DNA from 3 places in the Lelliottia sp. GFLA7 genome. Region 3 is predicted to be linked to each of the others. Evidence: predicted binding sites of a transcription regulator. Region 3 holds the regulator's gene; each other region holds the start of a gene.

Region 1 (8,072 bases), on a different contig from region 3:
TCGTTCGTTCGTCGTAAAATTAGACAAAAGGATTACTAAACCGTCCGTGCGGCATGATTTCTAAACAAAATTAGTAAACCTGCACGTCAAACCGGCAACATCATTGAGGAATCGCCCCACAGTGATAGAATATTGCCCATTGTTTTTTCCCAGCATTTGCCGGTCGTCGGCATCGTTCATAACGTAAGGCCATTTCATGAAAATCAAAACTCGCTTCGCGCCCAGCCCGACAGGTTATTTGCACGTCGGTGGAGCACGTACTGCTCTCTATTCCTGGCTTTTTGCACGTAACCACGGCGGTGAGTTCGTGTTGCGTATTGAAGACACCGATCTCGAGCGTTCCACGCCGGAAGCAATCGAAGCCATTATGGATGGGATGAACTGGCTGAATCTGGAGTGGGATGAAGGCCCGTACTTCCAGACCAAGCGTTTCGACCGTTATAACGCTGTCATTGATGACATGATCGTCGCGGGCACGGCATATAAATGCTATTGCTCAAAAGAACGTCTGGATGCATTGCGTGAAGAGCAAATGGCGAACGGCGACAAACCTCGCTACGACGGTCGCTGCCGCCACAGCCACGAGCAACATGCTGATGATGAACCCTGCGTTGTGCGTTTTGCTAACCCGCAAGACGGCTCCGTTATTTTTGACGATCAGATCCGTGGTCCGATCGAATTCAGCAATCAGGAGTTAGACGATCTTATTATTCGTCGCACCGATGGTTCTCCAACCTATAACTTCTGTGTCGTCGTCGATGACTGGGATATGGAGATTTCTCACGTTATCCGTGGCGAAGACCATATCAACAACACCCCGCGTCAGATCAACATCCTGAAAGCGTTGAATGCGCCAGTACCGGTTTACGCGCACGTTTCTATGATCAACGGCGACGATGGTAAGAAACTGTCTAAACGTCACGGTGCGGTCAGCGTAATGCAGTACCGTGATGACGGCTATTTACCTGAAGCACTGCTGAACTACCTTGTGCGTTTGGGCTGGTCCAGCGGTGATCAGGAAATCTTTAGTCGCGAAGAGATGATCAAGTTGTTCTCTCTGGGGGCGGTAAGTAAGTCCGCCAGTGCGTTTAACACCGATAAACTGCTGTGGTTGAATCACCATTACATTAACACCATGCAGCCTGAGTACGTGGCGACCTATCTGCAATGGCATATTGAGCAGGCTAACATTGATACCCGCACTGGCCCTGAGCTGGCGGAACTGGTGAAACTGCTCGGTGAGCGCTGCAAGACGCTGAAAGAAATCGCTGACAGCTGCCGCTATTTTTATGAAGAGTTCGACGCGTTTGATGCAGATGCAGCAAAAAAACATCTGCGTCCAGTAGCACGTCAGCCTCTGGAAGTGGTGCGCGATAAATTGGCCGCCATTACCGAATGGACAGCTGAGAATGTGCATCATGCGATTCAGGCAACCGCAGACGAGCTGGAAGTCGGTATGGGTAAAGTCGGTATGCCACTGCGTGTCGCGGTGACAGGTGCAGGCCAGTCACCAGGACTGGACGTAACGGTCCACGCGATTGGTAAGACACGCAGCGTTGCGCGTATTAACAAAGCTCTGGGCTTTATTACTGAGCGCGAAAGTCAGCAGTAATCGTTCTGAACAGGTAATAATTAAACGGCAGGTTTCCCTGCCGTTTTTTATGCGTGCTCTTCAGCAATACCGAGTCGGTTGAGAAATCCCTTAATACCTTCACGTGTCAGTAACGCAGCAAGCCTTTCTTGCTCGGTTTGGGTCATGTTTTCCAGTGTATCGATGACCTGACGCAACACACGAGATGGGTTAGTGCCACCATAGGCGGCAGACGGCTCAGCAAGCTGGTATATGGCCTGACGGTTACGAATGGCGGGGAGGTTAATTATGTGCTCGCGCACCCTGGCATCAATATGAATGAGTCTTGCCCGTCCACCTTTCACACCGTTGATACCTTCTGTTTTCCACCCTTGCTTGCGCACCCAGCGGTTTACCGTTTGCTTGGCCACGCCAAGGCTTTCGGCCAGCTCTTCCGTGGTCATTTTGCTCCGTAATTTATTCATATTAGTTCTGGTCACGTATTCCTAAACGTTGTAACAATCCGGAAATCCCTTCCCGCAGTAACAGCGTGGTCAGCTGCTTTTGTTCATCCGGGGTCATTTCATTTGCCAGTGTCAGGAGAAGCGCGTTAAGTGCGTTAGGGTTTGCACTGCCTTCAGATAGCTGAGGTTCGTCTGTTATCCGACAAGCACAACGAATAAATTCTCTGACTTTTTCGTTCACATGCACCAGTCGCGCTTTTCCGCCTTGAACGCCCGGCCTTGGTGAAGTTTTCCAACCCTCTTTACGTACCCATTTATTGATGGTCTGACGGCTATAGCCAGTGAGCTGAGACAGCTCCTCCGGCGTCATTCGTTCCTTGATCATACAATCACCTGAGTATCAGTAGGGTTAATTAGTGGTTCATCTTATAGCACCCTTTTACGCGAAAACGTGACAGGCTTAACTTAGGACTGCGAGCCGCTTCGCAATGTGTTTTATTTGCATGATTTTTCGACGATTGAAAGAGAGGAACTGATTTTGCCGTTGACACTCTGCAATGGAATTCATATTATGCCGCCCGTCAACACGACAGCTTTACGTTGGGGCTATAGCTCAGCTGGGAGAGCGCTTGCATGGCATGCAAGAGGTCAGCGGTTCGATCCCGCTTAGCTCCACCAAATTCTTATCCAGGAGAGTTTGGAACGTAAAGACACTGTGGGGCTATAGCTCAGCTGGGAGAGCGCTTGCATGGCATGCAAGAGGTCAGCGGTTCGATCCCGCTTAGCTCCACCAAATTTAGACCCTCGCCGGATGGCGGGGGTTTTTTTATGCCCATGTTAAAAACATCCCTCATTTTGTTGCAGAACCATACATTTCCTATACTGCGAGTAAACCTCATGCAAAAACGCTGACGGCTCTGAAAGGGAAACTTGCTTAGCACAATTAATAATTTTACTATTCTTAAAAATTAACGTGCTGTCAGGCAAATGAGGCTGCTAACCGTAATGACAAATAAAATTCTTGATAATTTAAGAATATTCGCACTAGCTTCTTTAATTTGCCTGCTGACTCTGCCTCTTTCCCGCTATATCTCCCCTCGTGCAATTGTTAATGGAAATGACATTTATCTCGCCTGGCTTCCTCTGAGCGTTATGCTGTCGGTTATTTTATTATTTGGTCGTCGTGCAGTCGCTCCCATTATTTTTAGCTCTGCACTTATCAATGCATGGGGTTTACAATTAACTCTCATACAGTCATTCGCGTTATTGTTTTGCCAGGTATTTTCTGTGTTTACCGTCTGCGGCATTATGCGCTGGCAGCTTGGGCGACGTTGGCGGTTCGGTGTCCCCCAACGATACATAGGGATACGGATTTTTTGGTTAGGTTTCATCCTTCCCATCAGCATTAAATTTTCTATGTTGCTGATAGGGTATATACTCCATTTTCCTGTGCCGCTGTCGACTTATTTTGGCGTAGGCTCGGCAATGGATAACGTTATCGATATTCAGAGCCTAATATCTTCTGCAATAATATTTACAATGATGTTTTATTACCCATTAAGGATGATCATTAATCCTCGTTATGTCATAAAAATTTGGCGGTATCATGTCAGGCCTTCATTTTCTAAAAAGCAGATCTTTTTTACATTATTCTGGTTGTTGTGTTTGGGCACCGTGCTGATTGCTCTGTGCACGCCTTATCGTGCAAATTATATTGCAGGCTATCTGGTTCCGGTCATATTTATCCTGTTCACTCTGGGTATTAGCCGATTAAGCTATTGCGTGATTTCGTTCAGTTGGGCGATCTGTGTATTTTTGCTGCTTACCTATAACGGCAATTTCCTTTATGGCGTGGAGAATGGCTACGCCCTGGCATTTGCTCTCTCCGTTCTGATTTCGTTCGCGATCTGTCTGCTTTACATGTCACGTATCTATCAGCATGGCGAATGGTTAAAGCAGGGTTGGCAGGAGAGGGCATTGACCGACCCCTTGACGGGCTTACCTAACATGCGCGCGCTGGAGGCTTTTCTCGAAAAGCACCCACACTCTCATGTATGTTGCCTGCGCATCGCTAATCTGGAGTTTCTGAGTCGGCATTATGGGATGATGATGCGAGTAAACTGTAAGCGTGAAGTCACGAGCGGTTTACAGCCTTTTTTGCTGACTGATGAAAAACTTTTCCAACTGCCGGGTAGCGAGTTGGTTCTTGTACTGAACGGCACCGAAACGGCTGCGCGATTGCAGCACATGGTTGACCATCTAAATAATCGAAGAATTTACTGGAACAACACGGCCCTGGATGTTGAATTTGGCGCCTCTTGGGGGAGCCTGAGCGATGAATGGGGTGAGAACCTTCATCATGTGCTGGGTCAATTGAGTTGGTTGTCAGAGCAGTCTTGTGCAAATCAAACCGTATTAGCATTAACTCACAGTATGGCAACGGTATCTGACCAGACGACGGAACGCGTCTTCCTATTGAGTCGCATTAAACGCGCGCTCAGTGAGGGTGGGCTGCGTCTGTATGTGCAACCTATTCAGAAGGCTGCAGGCGGGGGATATCACGAAATCCTGACGCGACTGGAAAGCGATGGCGAATTGATTTTTCCGGACCAATTTATCCCTCTCATTGCACAGTTTAATCTCAGCAGACGTTTCGACCTGAGCGTGGTGGAAGCCATGGTGATATGGTTGGCGGATCATCCCGTTTCGCACCATTCCGCCCGGTTCTCGGTCAATCTCATGCCTCTCACATTGATGCAGAAAGAGACAGCATCAGACATCATTACTCTCTTTGAGCGCCATGGTGTCTCTTCTGCAGCAGTGATTATCGAAGTCACTGAAGAGCAGGCTTTTTCTGAATCTGAAAGCAGTATTTTAAATATCCAGAGGCTGCGCGAATTCGGATTCAAAATTGCAATTGATGATTTTGGTACGGGTTATGCCAACTACGAGCGGCTTAAGCGTTTGGAGGCTGACATCATAAAGATAGATGGCTGTTTTATTAAGGATATTTGTGCCGATGATATGGACGCGATGATTGTGAAATCGATTTGCAATCTGGCAAAAACTAAATCACTGAGCGTTGTCGCCGAATATGTTGAAACGCAAGAGCAGCGCCAGATGCTATTGGCCTTTGGCGTGGATTATCTTCAGGGTTATCTGATTGGTAAGCCACATCCCATCGAGGAATTACAGGCATAAAAAAACCGGAGGCTTATCACCCCCGGTTTTTTCTTCTGATTACAGTACGAGGGCTGCGATAGACGCAGACAGTACGCTCACCAGAGTTGAACCATAAACCAGTTTCAGACCAAAGCGGGAGACCACGTTTCCTTGCTCTTCGTTCAGGCCTTTAATCGCGCCTGCGATGATACCGATAGAAGAGAAGTTAGCGAAGGAAACCAGGAAGACTGACAGAATGCCTTCTGCGCGCGGAGAGAGCGTGCTGGCAATTTTCTGCAGATCCATCATCGCAACGAATTCATTGGAAACCAGTTTGGTGGCCATAATACTACCGACCTGCAGTGCTTCATGCGCCGGTACACCCATTACCCAGGCAATTGGGTAGAAGATGTAACCCAGAATACCCTGGAAGGAGATGCCCAGAACGGCAGCAAACAGGGCGTTCAACGCAGCGATCAGCGCGATAAAACCGATCAACATGGCAGCAACGATAATGGCAACTTTAAAGCCAGCCAGAATGTATTCGCCCAGCATTTCGAAGAAGCTCTGGCCTTCGTGCAGGTTAGACATCTGGATATTTTCTTCGCTGGCATCAACGCGGTAAGGGTTGATCAGGGACAGAACGATAAAGGTGCTGAACATGTTCAGAACCAGCGCTGCGACCACGTATTTCGGTTCCAGCATTGTCATGTATGCACCCACGATAGACATGGATACAGTCGACATTGCGGTAGCCGCCATGGTGTACATGCGGTTGCGAGACATTTTGCCCAGGATATCTTTATAAGCGATAAAGTTCTCTGACTGGCCCAGAATCAGGGAGCTGACGGCGTTGAAAGATTCCAGTTTACCCATACCGTTGACTTTAGATAACAAGAAGCCAATAGCGCGAATAATCACTGGCAGAACACGAATGTGCTGCAGAATACCGATCAGCGCAGAGATAAAGACGATTGGGCACAGCACTTTCAGGAAGAAGAATGCCAGACCTTGATCGTTCATACTGCCAAAGACGAAGTTGGTCCCTTCGTTGGCAAATCCGAGCAGTTTTTCGAACATTTCGGAAAAGCCTTTAACGAAACCAAGGCCGATGTTGGAGTTCAGGAAGAACCACGCAAGTAAAACTTCAATGACGAGCAGCTGTATAACATAGCGAATACGAATGTTTTTGCGGTCAGTGCTGACCAGCAATGCAAGTGCAGTAACGACAACAAGTGCCAGGACAAAATGAAGGACGCGGTCCATATTTGCTCCAAATATGAGGCAGGTTTAATTTCCGTGCACATTCTATGTAACAAGTGCAAAGAAAACGAGATCAAGACCACACTATAGTTACATCCTGTGACGAGTCTCAAAAATAGTGATCAACCATACATTTCTGTTATGTTATGTAAATGAGTGAAAAGTTACGTTTGTGTGCTACGCTTCACAAAAGATGATTCAATTTCGCTGTCCGTTCTAAATAATTCCAAAACGTCCTGTCTTGCTATTGCTCTTCGCTATCAATGAAATCGCTATAACCCATTTAAATGATCTTGATAATCATTCTCATTTTGATAGCATGAAACATAGCAAAGGCTATATCTTCAGAGGTAGAAATGAATAACAGTCGCGTTGAGGGTAGCAGTGGCAGAGCAGCGCGCAAGTTGCGGTTTGCATTAATGGGACCGGCGTTCATTGCTGCGATTGGTTACATCGATCCGGGTAATTTTGCGACCAATATTCAGGCCGGGGCCAGTTTCGGCTATAAACTGCTGTGGGTCGTTGTGTGGGCAAATCTGATGGCGATGCTCATTCAGGTCTTGTCTGCAAAGCTTGGGATCGCGACGGGCAAAAACCTGGCGGAACAAATTCGCGATCATTATCCCCGTCCGGTCGTTTGGTTTTACTGGGTTCAGGCGGAAATCATCGCGATGGCGACCGATCTCGCGGAATTTATCGGCGCGGCCATAGGCTTCAAACTGATCCTCGGCGTTTCGTTGCTTCAGGGAGCGGTGCTGACGGGTATTGCCACTTTTCTTATTCTGATGCTGCAGCGGCGCGGGCAAAAACCGCTGGAACTGGTCATCGGCGGTTTGCTGTTATTCGTTGCGGCAGCGTATATCGTTGAGCTTGTATTTTCGCAGCCGAATCTCGTGCAGTTGAGCAAAGGCATGGCGATACCCAGTCTGCCAACCTCGGAAGCCGTGTTCCTTGCCGCTGGTGTTCTGGGCGCGACGATAATGCCGCATGTTATCTATCTCCACTCGTCGTTGACGCAAAATGCGCATGATGGTACCCGGCAGGAACGCTATTCGGCAACCAAATGGGATGTGGGTATTGCGATGACGATTGCCGGATTCGTTAATCTCGCCATGATGGCGACAGCCGCAGCGGCGTTTCATTTTAATGGTCATACCGGCGTCGCCGATCTCGATCAGGCTTATCTGACGCTGGAACCGCTGCTGAGCCATGCGGCAGCAACGATCTTTGGTTTGAGTCTGGTGGCTGCGGGGCTTTCATCTACGGTGGTCGGTACGCTGGCCGGGCAGGTCGTTATGCAGGGCTTCGTGCGTTTCCACATTCCGCTGTGGGTGCGCCGCTCTGTCACCATGATGCCTTCATTTATCGTCATTCTGATGGGGTTGGATCCAACCCGCATTCTGGTGATGAGCCAGGTATTGCTGAGCTTTGGCATTGCACTGGCGCTGGTACCGCTGCTGATTTTTACAGGCAATAAATCGCTGATGGGTGATTTGGTCAATACGACGCTGGTTAAACGTATCGGATGGATGATTGTCGTACTGGTGGTGGCGCTGAACCTGTGGCTGTTGATTGGTACGCTGCTGGGGTTGTAGCCCAGACTTAAAAAAGCA
Region 2 (8,072 bases), 140 kb from region 3:
GGCGTAATCGGGATTCGGCGGAAGCTCTTTGCCACGGCGGGCATGATCGAGACTGTCGATAAAGACCACGTTAACCGGCGGCACATGGTGACGGGCAATCAGCCCATCCAGCACGTTGGCAAAGTGGTATTCGTCCTGGTAAATCTGCCCGTCGAACAGGATCAGCGTCCAGCGCGCGGGCTGTGTACCACGCGGTTGGTAAATCATCACTTCCCGCCCGTTGCCCAGTATTTTGCTGGTAAATGCGTGTCGTGTGAGCGAACCGTGCGCCAGCGGCTGTGCGGCGGCAGCAGCGGAGCAGTAGCGCACGGGGCTGAGATCCAACAACGAATAGCGATTCCAGCGATCCGCTTTTTGATCGCCAAAGGTTTGCGGGTTAAGCGGATCGGCCTGCGCGCTGACCAGAATGGCACGGCGCTGATCGCGGGCGCTGCCTTCGATACGCGGGACATCTGGCGCGAGTTTGTACTGCGTCAGCGTATCAGCCGGCACAACGTAGCTGCGGAACCAGACGTCGGTTTTCCCCAGACGGAACAGCGGATCGTGATCGCCCGCGGGCGATCCGAGAATAAACACGTTATCGCGCGCACCGCGCCATAAAAACGTGATGCGCTTATGGCTGGCATCGAAAGGCTCCACCATCGGCGTTCCCTGCCGAATTTGCGCCTGCCAGAACGCATCAGTATTTCCACCGGCAGCAATCGTTTTAGCCAGTTTTTGCAGCGTCGGGCTTTCCGGCTCAATCATCTGTGTGCGTGGTAACGGCGCGGTTTCTTTCATTCGCCACTGAAAACGCCACGGCTTTCCCGCTTCGCCGTGCAACACCAGCGAGGTGTTTTGCTGAACAGGAAGCGCAAAAAGCAGAGAGTGCTCGCCATCCGCCGGGCCATTTTCAATCAGCGTGCGGATACGGCGGTTTTTGCCGTCCAGCAGACGGGCATCCGTCACGCCGTGCAGCGTCGCGGAGACATAGTTTTCACCGAGCGCGGGCAGGATAAAACAGACCTCGCCGCTGGCATCAAATTTCCCCTGCTGCTCGCCCTTAATGGAAGGGTGTTCACACGTCGCCGCCAGCGCTGGCAGCGTACTTATCCCTAATAACAGCCCACTCCATGCCCTCTTCATTCACACCCGCTTCCTGTAAAAATTTGTTACTTACGCTAATGCAAATGGGAATGATTTGCAATATCATCCTATCCGTTAAAGGGTGTTATGCCTGATTTTTAGCCACTTCAAATCAGGCATTTTATGGCGATAGCAACCAAGGAAGTTCAATTAACATGTTTAATAAGAATAAGATAATGCAACTCTGGCTGTTGAGTCTGGCCACCGTTAGCGTGGCCGCGCAGGCGCAAACCAAAGAAGAAACCATAGTAGTAACGCAGAGCGTCAGCGAAGAACCAACCGCGCCGGTGAAAGGGATCGTGGCGACCAAAACGCTCTCCGCCACCAAAACCAGCGCGGACATTGTGAAAACGCCGCAGTCGGTTTCCGTGATCACGCGTGACCAAATGGCGCAACTGGACGTCACCTCAGTGTCCCAGGCGCTGCGCTATTCCGCAGGGGTGTTCACTGAATATCGCGGCTCGTCGAACCGTAACGATGAGGTGTTTGTGCGCGGTTTTAGCTACGTGCCCAAATTCCTCGACGGGCTAAGCTTTGGCGCGACGGCGTCTTCGCAAACCGGCTCCGTTGATCCGTGGCTGCTCGAACGCGTCGAGCTGGTCCGTGGCCCAGCGTCGGTCTTATTTGGTCAGGTTAACCCAGGCGGGTTGATCAGCATGACCAGCAAACTCCCCACCAGCGAGCCGATTCACCACGTGCAGTTCCGCACCGGGAATCACGATCTGGCGGAAGGCGCGTTTGATTTTGGCGGGCCGCTGAGCGATGACGGCCGCGTGCTGTATCGCGTAAACGGTATCGCCCGCACCCAGCACAATCAGGTGGAAGATTATAAAGAAACGCGCATGGCGATTGCCCCGGCGATCACCTGGTATCCAAACGATCAAACGCGTTTTACCCTGCTGACCAGCTATCAGAAAGATCCCGACGCCGGTTATCGCAACTTCCTGCCAGCGTACGGCACGGTGACCAGCGCGAATGGCCGCTATATTCCGCGCGACTTTAACGTCAGCGATCCGGATTACAACCAGTCGTGGCGCGAGCAGACCATGATCGGCTACGAGCTGGAGCACCAGTTTGCCGATAACCTCACCTTCCGCCAGAACGCGCGTTACGCGTCCATCAAGCAGAAATATCGCTATCTGGTGTACGCAAACAGCGCGGCGGACAGCACGGTGCTGACCCGTCGCGCCCAGCACGAAGAGCGCACCACCAATGAGTTTGGCATCGATAACCAGCTTGAATCGCTGTTTGCGACGGGCGATGTCAATCACACCCTGCTCGGCGGTCTGGATTACAAAACGTCGAAAGATAAGCAATTGCTGGAGCGCGGGATGGGCGCGCAATATAACCTGGACTGGACGAACCCGGTTTACGGCATTAACGTCGATGAAAGCACCTTCAGCACCGCCACCGACGAACAGCAAAATCTCGATCAGATGGGGCTGTATCTGCAGGATCAAATGAGCTGGAATAACTGGGAGTGGCTGGTTTCCGGGCGCTACGACTGGACTGAAGTGCGCACCACGGATTTTGACGGCGGCACGCAAACTCAGCAAAACGACAATAAATTCACCTGGCGCACCGGTCTGCTGTACGCCTTTGATTTTGGTCTGTCACCGTACATCAGCTACAGCACGTCGTTTGAACCCAGCCTGCAAACTAACCGTGCGCCGGGCGTGGCGCCGTTTAAACCAACGACCGGCAAGCAAACCGAAATTGGCCTGAAGTATCAACCGGTCGACTCCACGCTGATGACGCTGGCGCTGTACGATCTGACCCAGAGCAACGTGGCGACGTACAACAGCGCCGAAGGCTGGTTTGAAAACGCGGGTGAAGTGCGCTCGAAAGGGGTGGAAGCCGAAATTCACTCCACGCTGATGGACAGCATCAACCTGATCGGCTCTTACACTTACACCGATGCGGAAACCCAGAGCACCACGGTGGCAGGAACCGAAGGCAAAACGCCCGCGCGTATCCCAACGCATATGGCGTCGGCTTTCGCGAGCTACACCGTACCTGGCGGCACGCTGAAAAGCCTGACCGCAGGCGTGGGAATGCGTTACATCGGCACCAGCTATGGCGATGCGAAAAACACCTTCAAAGTGGGATCGGTGGATCTGTATGACGCGATGGTGAGCTATCAGTTGGGCGAACTGAACAGCAGCCTGAAAGGGGCGAGCGTGCAGTTCAACGTCAATAACGTGGCGGATACGAAGTACGTGGCGTCGTGCGCCAGCGATACGGCGTGCTTCTACGGCATTGGCAGGACGATGACCGCAACGGTGAATTACAGCTGGTAAACCGTGCGGTCTGGGCCCCTCACCCTAACCCTCTCCCCAAGGGAGAGGGGATCGTCGGTGCGGTTTTTATCCCCTCGCCCTTTTGGGGTGAGGGGATCGTCGGTGCGGTCTTTTATCCCTCGCCCTTTGAAGTAGGAATTTCTTTCCCCTAACCCCTTTGGGATGAGGGGGCGTTTCAGTGCGTCTGGCTATGATTTTCTTTGCGGTACGCACCTGGTGGCAGGTTGAACGTACGCGTGAAGATGCGGGTAAACGTCTGCTGAGAATCAAACCCGTAGCGCAGACAGATGTCGTACACCCGCTCGTCCGATTCACGCAGATCCTTCGCCGCCAGCAGCAATTTACGCTCGCGAATATAACGCCCCAGGCTTTCGCCTTTGTATTGCATAAACAGACGCTGCAAATGCCATTTGGAATACCCCGCGTGGCGGGCGATCTCTTCAATGCGCAGCGGCTGATGAAGATTATCGTCAATCCATTCGACGATAGTATCGATGACCTGAGCGGAAATAGTCATGCTGCTCTCCCCCTCTGTTGCGTGATTAATCATTATTCCCACCACTCACGAAATTGCTGCGTCGCATCATTAACATGCACAGGCTCACCCAACTCAGGGGTCAGCAAACGATAATTTTTGTCCTGGCTGGCGCGCGTCAGCTGAATCACCGGATCGTTCCAGGTGTGTTTTGCCAGCACAAATCGCCCGTAATGCCCCGGCACCACCGCTTTAGCGTTGATGTCCGCCGCGGCCTGCGCCGTCTGTTCGGGCAGCATATGAATGTATTTCCAGTCCTGGTCGTATTGTCCGTTTTCCATAATCGCCAGATCGACCTCACCAAACTGCTCGCCGATGGCCTTGAAGTGCGGGCCGTAGCCGGAATCACCGCTGTAATAAACTTTCTGCTCAGGGGTGACGAACATAAAGCTGGCCCACAGCGTCTGATTGCGCTTCAGCCCGCGTCCGGAGAAATGACGCGCCGGAAGCACATGAATCATCAGATCATCGTTAATGCGTACCGTCTGATTCCAGTCGCGTTCGTCAATTATTGATGCGTCCATACCCCAGTAACGTAGGTGCGATCCCACGCCAAGCGGCGTGACAACGCGCTTCACTTTGGGCATCAGCGCTTTGATGGTGGCGTAATCGAGATGGTCATAATGGTCATGCGAAATAATCAGCAGATCGATTTCCGGCATGTTTTCGGCACGCCACGGATATTCCCCGGCGAAGGCTTTGTTCAGGAACGAAAACGGCGCGGCGTAATTGCTGAAAACCGGATCGATGAGGATGCGTTTGCCCGCCAGCTGTAAATACCAGGACGAGTGGCCGAGCCACACCAGCGTGTCCTGCTCCAGCGGCAGGCTGGCCAGATCGGTTTTGATAAGCGGTAACGGTTGCGCAGGACGGGCGTTTTCGCGTTTGGTGACGAGAAATTCCCACCACGCCGCCAGCATGCTTTTGTCGCCGCTGTAGCCCGGCGTCGGGAGTTGGTTATGGAACTGCCCGTCGCGATAATGCGGCGAAGCCTCAATTTCACTAAGCTGCTCACCCTGCGGCGGCTGGCCAAATCCGGCATTCAGTACAAAGGGTAAACTTGCCGCGGACGCTATAATCATGACAAACACCATGCTGATGAGAAGAGACTTTTTCATATCCTGACCCGACTACGCGCCCCATCCGATGGTTTACGCGGGTTAAACTTGATTATGAGTGAGTAAGCACTCATTATAGATGTGATGAATTTATCGTCAAGACGTTTTCGATCTTTGACATTCCGCGTTGCAGCGTGGAAGAGAGCATGTTTCAATCGTGGTTTTTGTAAATTTGATGCACACAATCATTCAACCTGAATCAGCGCGGCCAGGGAGATAACCTCAGAAACACATCACGAGTGTGGCTGAGATTTTCGAGCACCGCCAACGCAGAGCCAGAGTGAAGGATGACGCGTATGGAGGAGAATGAGTGGCACGTCCGAAGAGTGAAGATAAACGACAAGCGTTACTGGAAGCGGCAACTGTGGCCTTTGCGCAGTCAGGCGTTGCGGCGTCGACCGCGCTGATCGCCCGAAACGCGGGCGTTGCTGAAGGCACCCTGTTTCGCTACTTCGCGACCAAAGACGATCTGCTGAATGCCCTCTATCTGCACCTGAAACAGGACCTGTGCCAGACCATGCTGGCGAATCTCGATCGCGCCCTGAGCACGCCGAAAGAACATACCCGCAATATCTGGAACAGCTACGTTGACTGGGGGATCCGCAATCCGATTGCCCACGGCGCAATCCGCCAGCTGGGCGTGAGCGAGAAAATCAACGCCGAAACCGAACAGGCAGTGCATGAAATGTTCCCGGAACTTCATGAGCTGTGCCGCCGCTCGGTGCGCCAGGTATTTATGTCAGACGAATTCCGTACCTTTGGCGATGCGATTTTCTTATCGCTTGCCGAGACGACGATGGCGTTCGCCACCCGCGATCCGTCGCGCGCGGTAGAATTTAAAGCCCTCGGATTTGAATCAATGTGGCGCGCAATCGCCATCGAGGATGTGAATGGACAGTAAGTCACTGAAGGAACACGCGCATCGCGTGGCGCTGGAACTGCCTTTTATCGAGCATTGCTGGCCGTTTGGCCCGGAGTACGATGTGTTTAAGGTCGGCGGCAAAATTTTCATGCTCACCGCCGTTGCCCACGGGCGTCAGCACGTCAGTCTGAAATCCGATCCTGAAAAATCCCTGCTTAATCAGCAAATTTATCGCGGCATTGAACCCGGTTATCACCTGAACAAAAAGCACTGGATTTCGATTTACGCCGCCGATGACATCACTCCGGATTTGGTCACCGATTTGGTGCTCGATTCCTGGAATCTGGTTGTCGATAAGCTGCCTAAAAAAGACCAAAAACGCATTCGACCAGTCTGATTGTTCATTTCAAACGAACAGTGTAAGCGCATTTAACGCACTTATCTTTTCCCGCTTACGCTTGTATTCTGCTTTTCTTTCGCGCCCGCACATGGGCGAACTTCACTCCAGGAGCCGTTATGGATATCATTTCCGTTGCCCGCAAGCGCCACTCAACGAAGGCGTTCGACCCAACGTTCAAACTGACTGCAGAACAAGCAGAAAAAATTCAAACTCTGCTGCAATTCAGCCCGTCCAGCACCAACTCTCAGCCGTGGCACTTTATCGTGGCCAGCACTGAAGAAGGCAAAGCACGCGTCGCAAAATCGGCAGCGGGCACTTTCGTGTTCAACGAACGCAAAATGCTCGATGCATCCCATGTGATCGTGTTCTGCGCCAAAACCGCAATGGACGACGCATGGCTTGAGCGCGTGGTGGATCAGGAAGACGCCGATGGGCGTTTTAACACCCCAGAAGCCAAAGCCGCCAACCACAAAGGCCGCTGCTATTTCGCGGATATGCACCGCGTTGATCTGAAAGATGACGATCAGTGGATGGCAAAACAGGTTTACCTGAACGTCGGCAACTTCCTGCTGGGCGTTGGCGCACTGGGTCTGGACGCCGTACCGATTGAAGGCTTCGACGCCGCAATCCTCGACGCCGAATTTGGTCTGAAAGAAAAAGGCTTCACCAGCCTGGTGGTTGTGCCCGTGGGCCGCCACAGCGTGGAGGATTTCAACGCCTCCCTGCCGAAATCCCGCCTGCCGCTGAGCACCATTATCACCGAGTGTTAATCGCTTTTGGCACGCCGTTCTGCGGTGTGCCAAATCTTCTCGGCGTATCGCCCGATCACCGCCAACGACCCCGCCAGAATCAGGAAGAAAATCACTTTATTCATCCCGTCCCAGAAATATTCGAAATAACGGGTATACAGGTTGATTGCCAGAAACGTCAGGCCAAAACCGCGCAGCATCCCGTCGTCCGTTTTCAGGCTGATGTAAATACACACTACCGCTGCGACAGCGAACAGCAGCGCCCACGGAAGTAATGCTTCGCGCGTCATGCCATACCAGCTATCGATATCGTAGTTGCCGAAAATGGACATAATCCACAGCGCGACAAATAAATACGTCAGCCCCATCGCTTTGCTGGTCGTGTACAGATTGCGCTGTTGCAGCACCGCGCGCAAAACCCAGCACAACGCCAGCAGCGCACCGCCGAAGAAGATAAAGCGCACCGGATAATTCATTCCGAGCCAGTATGCACCCCAGCCGGACATATACCCTGTTTCCGCGCCAAACCAGTTGCCGAGCGATAACAAGAAGAACAGCCACACCAGCCCCGAGCGCCCAAAGAATCCCACCAGGCCATACACCGCGCAGCCCGCCAGGAAGAGCGGCGCAATGTGCCCGCTGCCGTTATCCAGCCGTTCGCCGAGTTGCCACAGTGCGATGGCGGTAAACAGCACGCCGAGAAACAGAATTGCTTCGGTAGAGTAGTGCCACTGGGTTTCGCGCCGCTGTCGGCTGAATCCCCAAAGATAAAACACAACAGCCAGCACGGCGGGTAATCCGATACGGGCGAGTGAAGAAAAAGCAAAGAATTCGATAAGGCGGGCCATCATCTCGCTGTCAGCAAACAGGCTGCCAACGGCAATAATGACGCAGGCCAGCGCAGTCCAGAAGGCGTAACGGCTGAGGCGTTGCCAGTCCAGCGTCACGCGCTTTAAGGTGCCAGCCAGGCGCAGATGTTCCTC
Region 3 (8,072 bases):
TCTGACCTCTTTCGTGATGATTTTTGTTGCTTTCATCATGATGTACATCTGGCCGCTGATCTTTGACGGTCTGGTGAACTTTGGTGAACACATCCAGAAACTGGGTTCTGCCGGTGCGGGTGTGTATGCATTCTTCAACCGTTTGCTGATTCCAGTCGGTCTGCATCACGCGCTGAACTCCGTATTCTGGTTTGACGTCGCGGGTATTAACGATATCCCTAACTTCCTGGGTGGCGCACAGTCCATCGAATCAGGTAAAGCGGTTGTCGGTATTACAGGTCGTTACCAGGCGGGCTTCTTCCCGATCATGATGTTCGGTCTGCCGGGTGCGGCGCTCGCCATCTACCACTGCGCGCGTCCAGAGAATAAAGCGAAAGTTCTGGGTATCATGATGGCGGGTGCATTTGCAGCCTTCTTCACCGGTATCACCGAGCCGCTGGAATTCTCCTTCATGTTCGTTGCGCCGGTGCTGTACTTCATCCACGCCGTGCTGACCGGTATCTCTGTGTTCATCGCCGCGTCGATGCACTGGATTGCAGGTTTCGGCTTCAGTGCAGGTCTGGTGGATATGGTGCTGTCCTCCCGTAACCCGTTGGCGACACACTGGTGGATGCTGATCCCGCAGGGCCTGGTGTTCTTCGCGATCTACTACGTGGTGTTCCGCTTCACGATCACTAAATTCAACCTGATGACTCCGGGTCGTGAACTGGCTGTTGCCGGTAGCGAAGCGGATGGTCAGGACGTGAATGTGAGCGCTAACGCAGACCAGGACGTAGCCGGTCTGGCGCGTCAGTACATCGCCGCAGTGGGCGGTTCTGATAACCTGACGGGTATTGATGCATGCATCACCCGTCTGCGACTGAACGTGAAAGACTCCTCTCTGGTTAACGAAGCGCTGGCAAAACGCCTGGGTGCATCAGGCGTGATTCGTCTGAACAAAACCAGCGTGCAGATTATTGTGGGCTTCGTTGCAGAAAAAATCGCTAACGCAATGAAAACCACCGGTCCGGTAGCCGCATCAGAATCCGCTTCTGCTCCGGTTGCAGCGCCAACCACCGCGAAACCACAGGCGGTGCCTAACGCAACAACTATCGCAGCGTTGGTTTCGCCAGTGACCGGCGAAGTCGTCGCGATTGAACAGGTTCCTGACGAAGCGTTTGCCAGCAAAGCGGTGGGTGATGGCGTGGCAGTGGTACCAACGGAAAAACTCGTGGTATCACCGGCAGCGGGCACTATCGTTAAAATCTTCAACACCAACCATGCGTTCTGCCTGGAAACCGAAAAGGGTGCCGAAATCGTTGTCCACATGGGCATTGATACGGTCGCTTTGGGTGGTAAAGGCTTTACGCGTCTGGTTGAAGAGGGCGCAGAAGTGGTTGCCGGTGAACCGATTCTGGAAATGGATCTGGACTATCTGAACGCCCATGCGCGCTCGATGATAAGCCCGGTTGTCTGTAGTAATATCGACGACTTTAGCGGCTTGGTCATTCAGGCAAAAGGTCAGGTTGTTGCAGGCCAGACCCCGCTGTATGAGATTAAAGGCAAGTAATCGCTCCTGAGTAGAGTTCATGCCTTAAGCGGCGGGGGTTATCCTCCGCCGCTTTTTTTTGCATCAATCGCCCCCATTATTTTCCTCCTGGACGTATAAAGGGTTGTCACTACGTCCGGCTTATAAGATCATACGCCGCTATACGTTATTTACGCCTTTGAGGAATCCACGATGAGTGAGGCTGAAGCCCGCCCGAGTAACTTTATTCGTCAGATCATCGATGAAGATCTGGCCAGTGGTAAGCACACCACAGTGCATACCCGTTTTCCGCCGGAGCCTAATGGCTACCTGCACATTGGCCATGCGAAATCCATCTGCCTGAACTTTGGCATTGCGCAAGACTATCAGGGCCAATGCAACCTGCGTTTCGATGACACCAACCCAGTAAAAGAAGACATCGAATACGTTGAGTCCATTAAGAACGATGTGCAGTGGTTAGGATTCAACTGGTCAGGCGACATTTGCTACTCTTCAGACTATTTTGATCAGCTCTTTGCCTATGCGGTGGAGCTGATCAACAAAGGTCTGGCCTACGTTGACGAACTGTCTGCTGACGAAATCCGTGAATATCGCGGCTCGCTGACCGCGCCGGGCAAAAACAGCCCATACCGCGATCGTAGCGTCGAAGAAAACCTCGCCCTGTTCGAAAAAATGCGTGCGGGTGGCTTCGAAGAAGGTAAAGCGTGTCTGCGTGCCAAAATCGACATGGCATCACCTTTCATCGTGATGCGCGATCCGGTTCTGTACCGTATTAAATTTGCCGAGCACCATCAGACCGGCAACAAGTGGTGCATCTACCCGATGTACGACTTCACCCATTGCATCAGCGATGCGCTGGAAGGCATCACGCACTCTCTGTGTACGCTGGAATTCCAGGACAACCGTCGTCTGTACGACTGGGTGCTGGATAACATCACCATTCCTGTGCATCCGCGTCAGTACGAGTTCTCTCGTCTGAATCTGGAATACACGGTGATGTCCAAGCGTAAGCTGAACCTGCTGGTGACGGATAAGCACGTTGAAGGCTGGGATGATCCGCGTATGCCGACCATTTCCGGTCTGCGTCGCCGTGGTTACAGCGCCTCATCGATCCGCGAATTCATCAAGCGTATCGGCGTGACCAAGCAAGACAACACCATTGAAATGGCGTCGCTGGAATCCTGTATTCGCGAAGATTTGAACGAAAATGCGCCGCGCGCAATGGCCGTTATCGATCCGGTTAAACTGATTATCGAAAACTATCCGCAGGGCGAAAGCGAGCTGGTGACGATGCCTAACCATCCGAGCAAACCGGAAATGGGCAGCCGCGAAGTGCCATTCAGTGCTGAAATCTGGATCGACCGCGCCGATTTCCGCGAAGAAGCCAACAAGCAGTACAAACGTCTGGTGATGGGCAAAGAAGTGCGCCTGCGCAATGCCTACGTGATCAAAGCTGAGCGCGTCGAAAAGGACGCAGAAGGCAATATCACCACGATTTTCTGCAGCTATGATGCGGAAACTCTCAGCAAAGATCCGGCAGATGGTCGTAAAGTGAAAGGCGTTATTCACTGGGTCAGCGCTGCGCACGCGCTGCCGGTTGAAATTCGTCTTTACGATCGTCTGTTCAGCGTGCCAAATCCGGGCGCTGCGGAAGATTTCCTGGCGACGATCAATCCGGAATCCCTGCTGATCAAACAGGGCTACGCTGAGCCGTCGCTGAAAAATGCGGAAACCGGCAAGGCTTACCAGTTTGAGCGTGAAGGGTACTTCTGTCTTGACAGTCGTTATGCAACCGCTACCAAACTGGTCTTCAACCGTACAGTAGGTCTGCGTGACACGTGGGCCAAAGCTGGCGAGTAATCCAGGTCAATGAGAGACAAACGCCGCATATTGCGGCGTTTTTTTTGCTTGTCGATCAGGCTGTTAGTATTTCATCGAAAAAGAGACGTTTAACATTGAGGTCAATGAGCTGCTACTTATTTTATTAAATAAAATTTGATGCGCATGAGGAGAGTAAAATAAAACGATGTAATCGCTATCAATAATTATTAGTGATTGAATTTAGTTGATTTTTTAATGTAAAAACCCTTCCTGACCTATATGTTACAAATCACTACCAATTATGTGCACTTCGTCATAATCCTGCATTTTGCCCACTGAAAAGCATTGATAATTCGCGTCGCGAAAAATAGTCTAAAGACGGTAGTTAATTCGAGGGTATTTATAACTACCCCTGACCGTTTGGTCTTTTTAGATTTTTCGCCGTTTAAGGCGCTTTAATTCGTCAAAGAGGAACAACTATGCGTACGTTCAGTGGCAAACGTAGTGCGCTGGCGCTGGCTATTGCCGGTGTGACAGCAATGTCTGGCTTTATCGCTTCACCGCAGGCTCAGGCAGCAGGCTTTATCGATGATTCCACGCTCACGGGCGGTATCTATTACTGGCAACGTGAACGTGACCGTAAAGATGTTACCGAAGACAAATACAAAACCAACTTGTCCCATTCCACCTGGAACGCCAACCTCGATTTCCAGTCAGGTTATGCTGCGGACATGTTCGGGTTGGACATTGCGGCGTTCACTGCCATTGAGATGGCAGAAAATGGCGACAGCGCGCACCCGAACGAAATCGCGTTCTCCTCGAGTAACAAAGCCTACAAAGAAGACTGGTCGGGTGATAAGAGCGGAATAAGCCTCTATAAAGCGGCCGCTAAGTTCAAATACGGCCCGGTTTGGGCTCGCGGCGGGTATATTCAGCCAACCGGTCAGACGCTGCTAGCCCCACACTGGAGCTTTATGCCTGGTACATATCAGGGTGCCGAAGCCGGGGCAAACTTTGACTACGGTGATGCGGGCGCGTTGAGTTTCTCCTACATGTGGACCAACGAATATAAAGCCCCGTGGCATCTGGAGATGGATAAGTTCTATCAGAATGACAAGAAAACCAAAGTCGAATACCTCCACTCGTTAGGGGCGAAATATGACTTTAAAAACGATTTAGTGCTGGAAGCGGCTTTTGGTCAGGCAGAAGGATACGTGGATCAATACTTCGCCAAAGCCAGCTATAAATTCGATATCGTCGGCGGCCCGCTGTCCACCAGCTATCAGTTCTACGGCACGCGTGACAAAGTCAGCGATGGCAGCGTGAACGATCTGTATAACGGCACGGCATGGCTGCAAGCATTGACCTTCGGCTACAAAGTCGGGCAAGTTGATTTGCGTCTGGAAGGAACATACGTGAAGGCCGAAGGCCAGCAGGGCTACTTCTTGCAGCGTATGACACCGACCTACGCGTCATCAAATGGTCGCCTGGATATCTGGTGGGATAACCGTTCGGATTTCAACGCCGATGGTGAGAAAGCTGTATTCTTCGGCGCCATGTATGACCTGAAAAACTGGAATCTGCCGGGCTGGGCGGTTGGCGCATCTTACGCGTATGCATGGGACGCAAAACCTGCAGATATGGCTACGCCGGACGCTTACTATGACCCGAACTATCGCCTGAAAGAGTCCTCATATAGCCTCGATGCGATCTACACCCTCCAGGAGGGTCGCGCGAAGGGCACGATGTTCAAACTGCACTTCACCCAGTACGACAACCACTCCGATATTCCAAGCTACTCGGGCGGTTACGGCAACATCTTCCAGGATGAGCGTGACGTGAAATTCATGGTCATCGCGCCATTCACCATTTTCTGATGAACGCGCCGGCGGGGTGATTCCCCCCATCCCGCCGGAATGGAGACTGAAATGCTGAAAAAATTGATTATCGTCGCGGTGCTCGCATCGGGGCTGGTCGCCTGCGCACAGCCTCAGGCACCAAAAGAAGACTCACGACTGAAAGAGGCGTACAGCGCCTGTATTAACACCGCCGAAGGATCGCCAGACAAAATCCAGGCCTGTCAGAGCGTGCTGACTGTGCTGAAAAAAGAGAAAGCGCACGAGCAGTTTGCGACGCAGGAAAATGTGCGGGTGCTGGATTACCAGGCCTGTATTCAGGCGCGTCAAACCGGTAACGATCAGGAAGTGGCAAAGCGTTGTGACAAGATCTGGCAGGAGATCCGCAGCAACAACAGCAAGTAATCTTCTTTTGCCACGCCCGGTTGTGCTTCATCCTGAAATTCGCAGGATGAAGCGCAACCGGGCTTTTTCATTTATAGCAGGCAAAAAAAAGCCAACCGTTAGGTTGGCTCAGAGTATGAAATACGATTATTTGGTGTCGTGCGCGTGATCGTTTTCGCGGCAATCGCCTTCTGCACAGTGACCGTAGAGGTACAGGCTGTGGTTGGTCAGACGGATACCATGACGAGTGGCAATCTCACGCTGACGAGATTCGATAGATTCATCGCTAAACTCAATCACCTTGCCGCAATCCAGGCAAATGAGGTGATCGTGGTGATGCTGTTGTGTCAGTTCAAAAACGGATTTACCGCCTTCAAAATTATGACGGGTGACAATCCCGGCGTCATCAAATTGGTTCAGAACGCGATAAACGGTCGCCAGGCCAATCTCTTCGCCCATGTCGATCAGACGTTTATACAAGTCTTCCGCACTGACATGGTGATTGTCCGGCCCTTGCAGTACTTCCAGGATTTTTAAACGAGGAAGCGTCACTTTCAGGCCAGCCTTCTTTAATGCGGTATTGTTGTCAGTCATGCGGAATCTGTCCTGTTGCTAAACGATTCACTTCTAAAGAAGAAGTGACAGAAAATGCACTTGGGATAATGCGTTTCATTATAGAACTGCCATGCTTAAATGAAAACTGCAAGTCTCAAGCAAAGTATGCTTATAAAAACGTGGTATCGCCAACAAAGTTGAGCGAAGGCATCCACTTTAACCTGGGATATTGTACAGGTCTGAAAGCAAAAGTTAAAAATTTGTAGCAATTATTTTAATTGGAAATACCTATCAATGCGGCGCAACAGTTTTGCAGCGCCGCACGATCAATCAGGCATTCAGGATATCGTCGAGGTGAAGTTCTTCGCGGATCTGCTTAACCCATTGGTTTACGCGTTCTGCGGTGAGTTCTGGTTGACGGTCTTCGTCAATCGCCAGGCCCACAAAGTGATCGTCATCCGCCAGGCCTTTAGACGCTTCAAAGTGGTAACCCGCCGTTGGCCAATGACCGACAATCGCCGCGCCGCGCGGTTCGATGATGTCGCGGATGGTGCCCAGCGCATCACAGAAGTACTCTGCGTAATCTTCCTGGTCACCGCAGCCGAACAGCGCGACCAGCTTACCGTTGAAGTCGACTTCTTCCAGCGTTGGGAAAAAATCATCCCAGTCACACTGCGCTTCGCCGTAGTACCAGGTAGGAATGCCCAGCAGCAGAATATCGTAGCCTTCGAGATCTTCTTTGCTGCTCTTCGCAATGTCATGGACGTCGGCAACGTCTTTACCAAGCTGTTTTTGAATGTTTTTTGCGATGTTTTCGGTATTACCGGTATCGCTGCCGAAGAAAATGCCGATGATTGCCATGAGTAAAATAACCTCTTGAAACTTAATGGTATGGTGGCACAAATTGTCCACGGATAAGGGCAATCATAGCAGAACAGAGAAGTCAGCGGAAACAGCTATCACGCGGGACTGCACTCTGTGCTACATGAAAGTGGGGTAAGGGTGGTTTTTCAGACTTTTACTGAGAATGGCGCAATGCCTGCAGTTGCAGCATAAGCATCTCTTCGATCAGCTCGCTGCGGCTGATTTCACGGGCCTCAGCCAGTTCGCTTAGGGCATCGACGGCGTCCGCATTGAGTTTTAACTCGACGCGTTTAAGCCCACGACTTTTGTCGCGTTTAAGCTGGTTGCGCTTATTGATGCGCAACTGTTCATCGCGCGAAAGCGGATTGGTTTTAGGTCGTCCCGGTCGACGTTCAGTCGCGAACAGATCTAATGTCGTACGGTCCGTTTGTTCTTTGGCCATGATTCAGATAATTCGGGGAAAACGAGCGGCCCTGCTATTGCCGGGGCGATGAGCGCGACATCATACATTACTGATATCAGCACGCCAACGACTGGAGGCCAACAGGCGTCCAGTCGCTGACATTTTAATCAAATCGCGTTCTCAGAGAGATAACGACGGATGGCGCGCAGCACCGCTTCCGGTTTTTCGGCGTGAACCCAGTGGCCCGCACCGGCAATCACATGCGCACGCGCCTGCGGGAATTGCGCCAGCAGCGCATCGCGATAGGCTTCGGTGACATACGGTGAATTACCGCCGCGAATAAAGAGCGTAGGGGACTGCCAGGCGGGAACCGGCTGCCAGCCGACAATGTTATCGTACTGATCCCACAGCACCGGCACGTTAAATCGCCACGCGCCCTCGACGAACGACTTCAGCAGAAATTGCACCACGCCTTCTTCATCTAACTGCCCGCGCATAATCGCCGCCGCCTGCTGGCGGGTTGCAGCGCCCGCTTCAGTGACAGCGTTGATCGCCGCAAAGATTTCATCGTGGCGACGAACATCGTAATCCACGGGCGCCACGTCAATCACCACCAGCTGGTTGATGCGCTCTGGCGCAATGGCCGTCAGGGCCATCACCG

Evidence for each region. The regulator Fur, encoded in region 3, represses iron uptake genes when iron is present. The targets are predictions, from matches to a motif close to ATAATAATGAGAACNACTATCAA.
Region 1: a site for Fur is predicted at 6,753-6,775, ahead of AC07RN_RS09520 (Nramp family divalent metal transporter). Genes of this name have one in related genera too.
Region 2: a site for Fur is predicted at 1,164-1,186, ahead of AC07RN_RS04495 (TonB-dependent siderophore receptor). Genes of this name have one in related genera too.

The regions. Positions count from the first base shown of each region.
Region 1 is NZ_JBWLAQ010000002.1:834,814-842,885, reverse strand. It holds gene gltX (glutamate--tRNA ligase) at 197-1,612, shown strand; gene AC07RN_RS09550 (YfeC-like transcriptional regulator) at 1,660-2,055, opposite strand; gene AC07RN_RS09545 (YfeC-like transcriptional regulator) at 2,057-2,419, opposite strand; tRNA gene AC07RN_RS09540 (tRNA-Ala) at 2,637-2,712, shown strand; tRNA gene AC07RN_RS09535 (tRNA-Ala) at 2,752-2,827, shown strand; gene AC07RN_RS09530 (sensor domain-containing phosphodiesterase) at 3,040-5,235, shown strand; gene nupC (nucleoside permease NupC) at 5,275-6,462, opposite strand; gene AC07RN_RS09520 (Nramp family divalent metal transporter) at 6,816-8,054, shown strand.
Region 2 is NZ_JBWLAQ010000001.1:923,789-931,860, forward strand. It holds gene AC07RN_RS04490 (alpha/beta hydrolase-fold protein) at 1-1,125, opposite strand, end outside; gene AC07RN_RS04495 (TonB-dependent siderophore receptor) at 1,281-3,425, shown strand; gene AC07RN_RS04500 (RamA family antibiotic efflux transcriptional regulator) at 3,601-3,942, opposite strand; gene AC07RN_RS04505 (MBL fold metallo-hydrolase) at 3,975-5,078, opposite strand; gene AC07RN_RS04510 (TetR/AcrR family transcriptional regulator) at 5,389-5,979, shown strand; gene AC07RN_RS04515 (MmcQ/YjbR family DNA-binding protein) at 5,969-6,337, shown strand; gene nfsB (oxygen-insensitive NAD(P)H nitroreductase) at 6,457-7,110, shown strand; gene AC07RN_RS04525 (DUF2157 domain-containing protein) at 7,107-8,072, opposite strand, start outside.
Region 3 is NZ_JBWLAQ010000001.1:786,544-794,615, reverse strand. It holds gene nagE (N-acetylglucosamine-specific PTS transporter subunit IIBC) at 1-1,549, shown strand, start outside; gene glnS (glutamine--tRNA ligase) at 1,721-3,388, shown strand; gene chiP (chitoporin ChiP) at 3,829-5,226, shown strand; gene chiQ (ChiQ/YbfN family lipoprotein) at 5,281-5,610, shown strand; gene fur (ferric iron uptake transcriptional regulator) at 5,737-6,183, opposite strand; gene fldA (flavodoxin FldA) at 6,475-7,005, opposite strand; gene ybfE (LexA regulated protein) at 7,163-7,450, opposite strand; gene ybfF (esterase) at 7,579-8,072, opposite strand, start outside.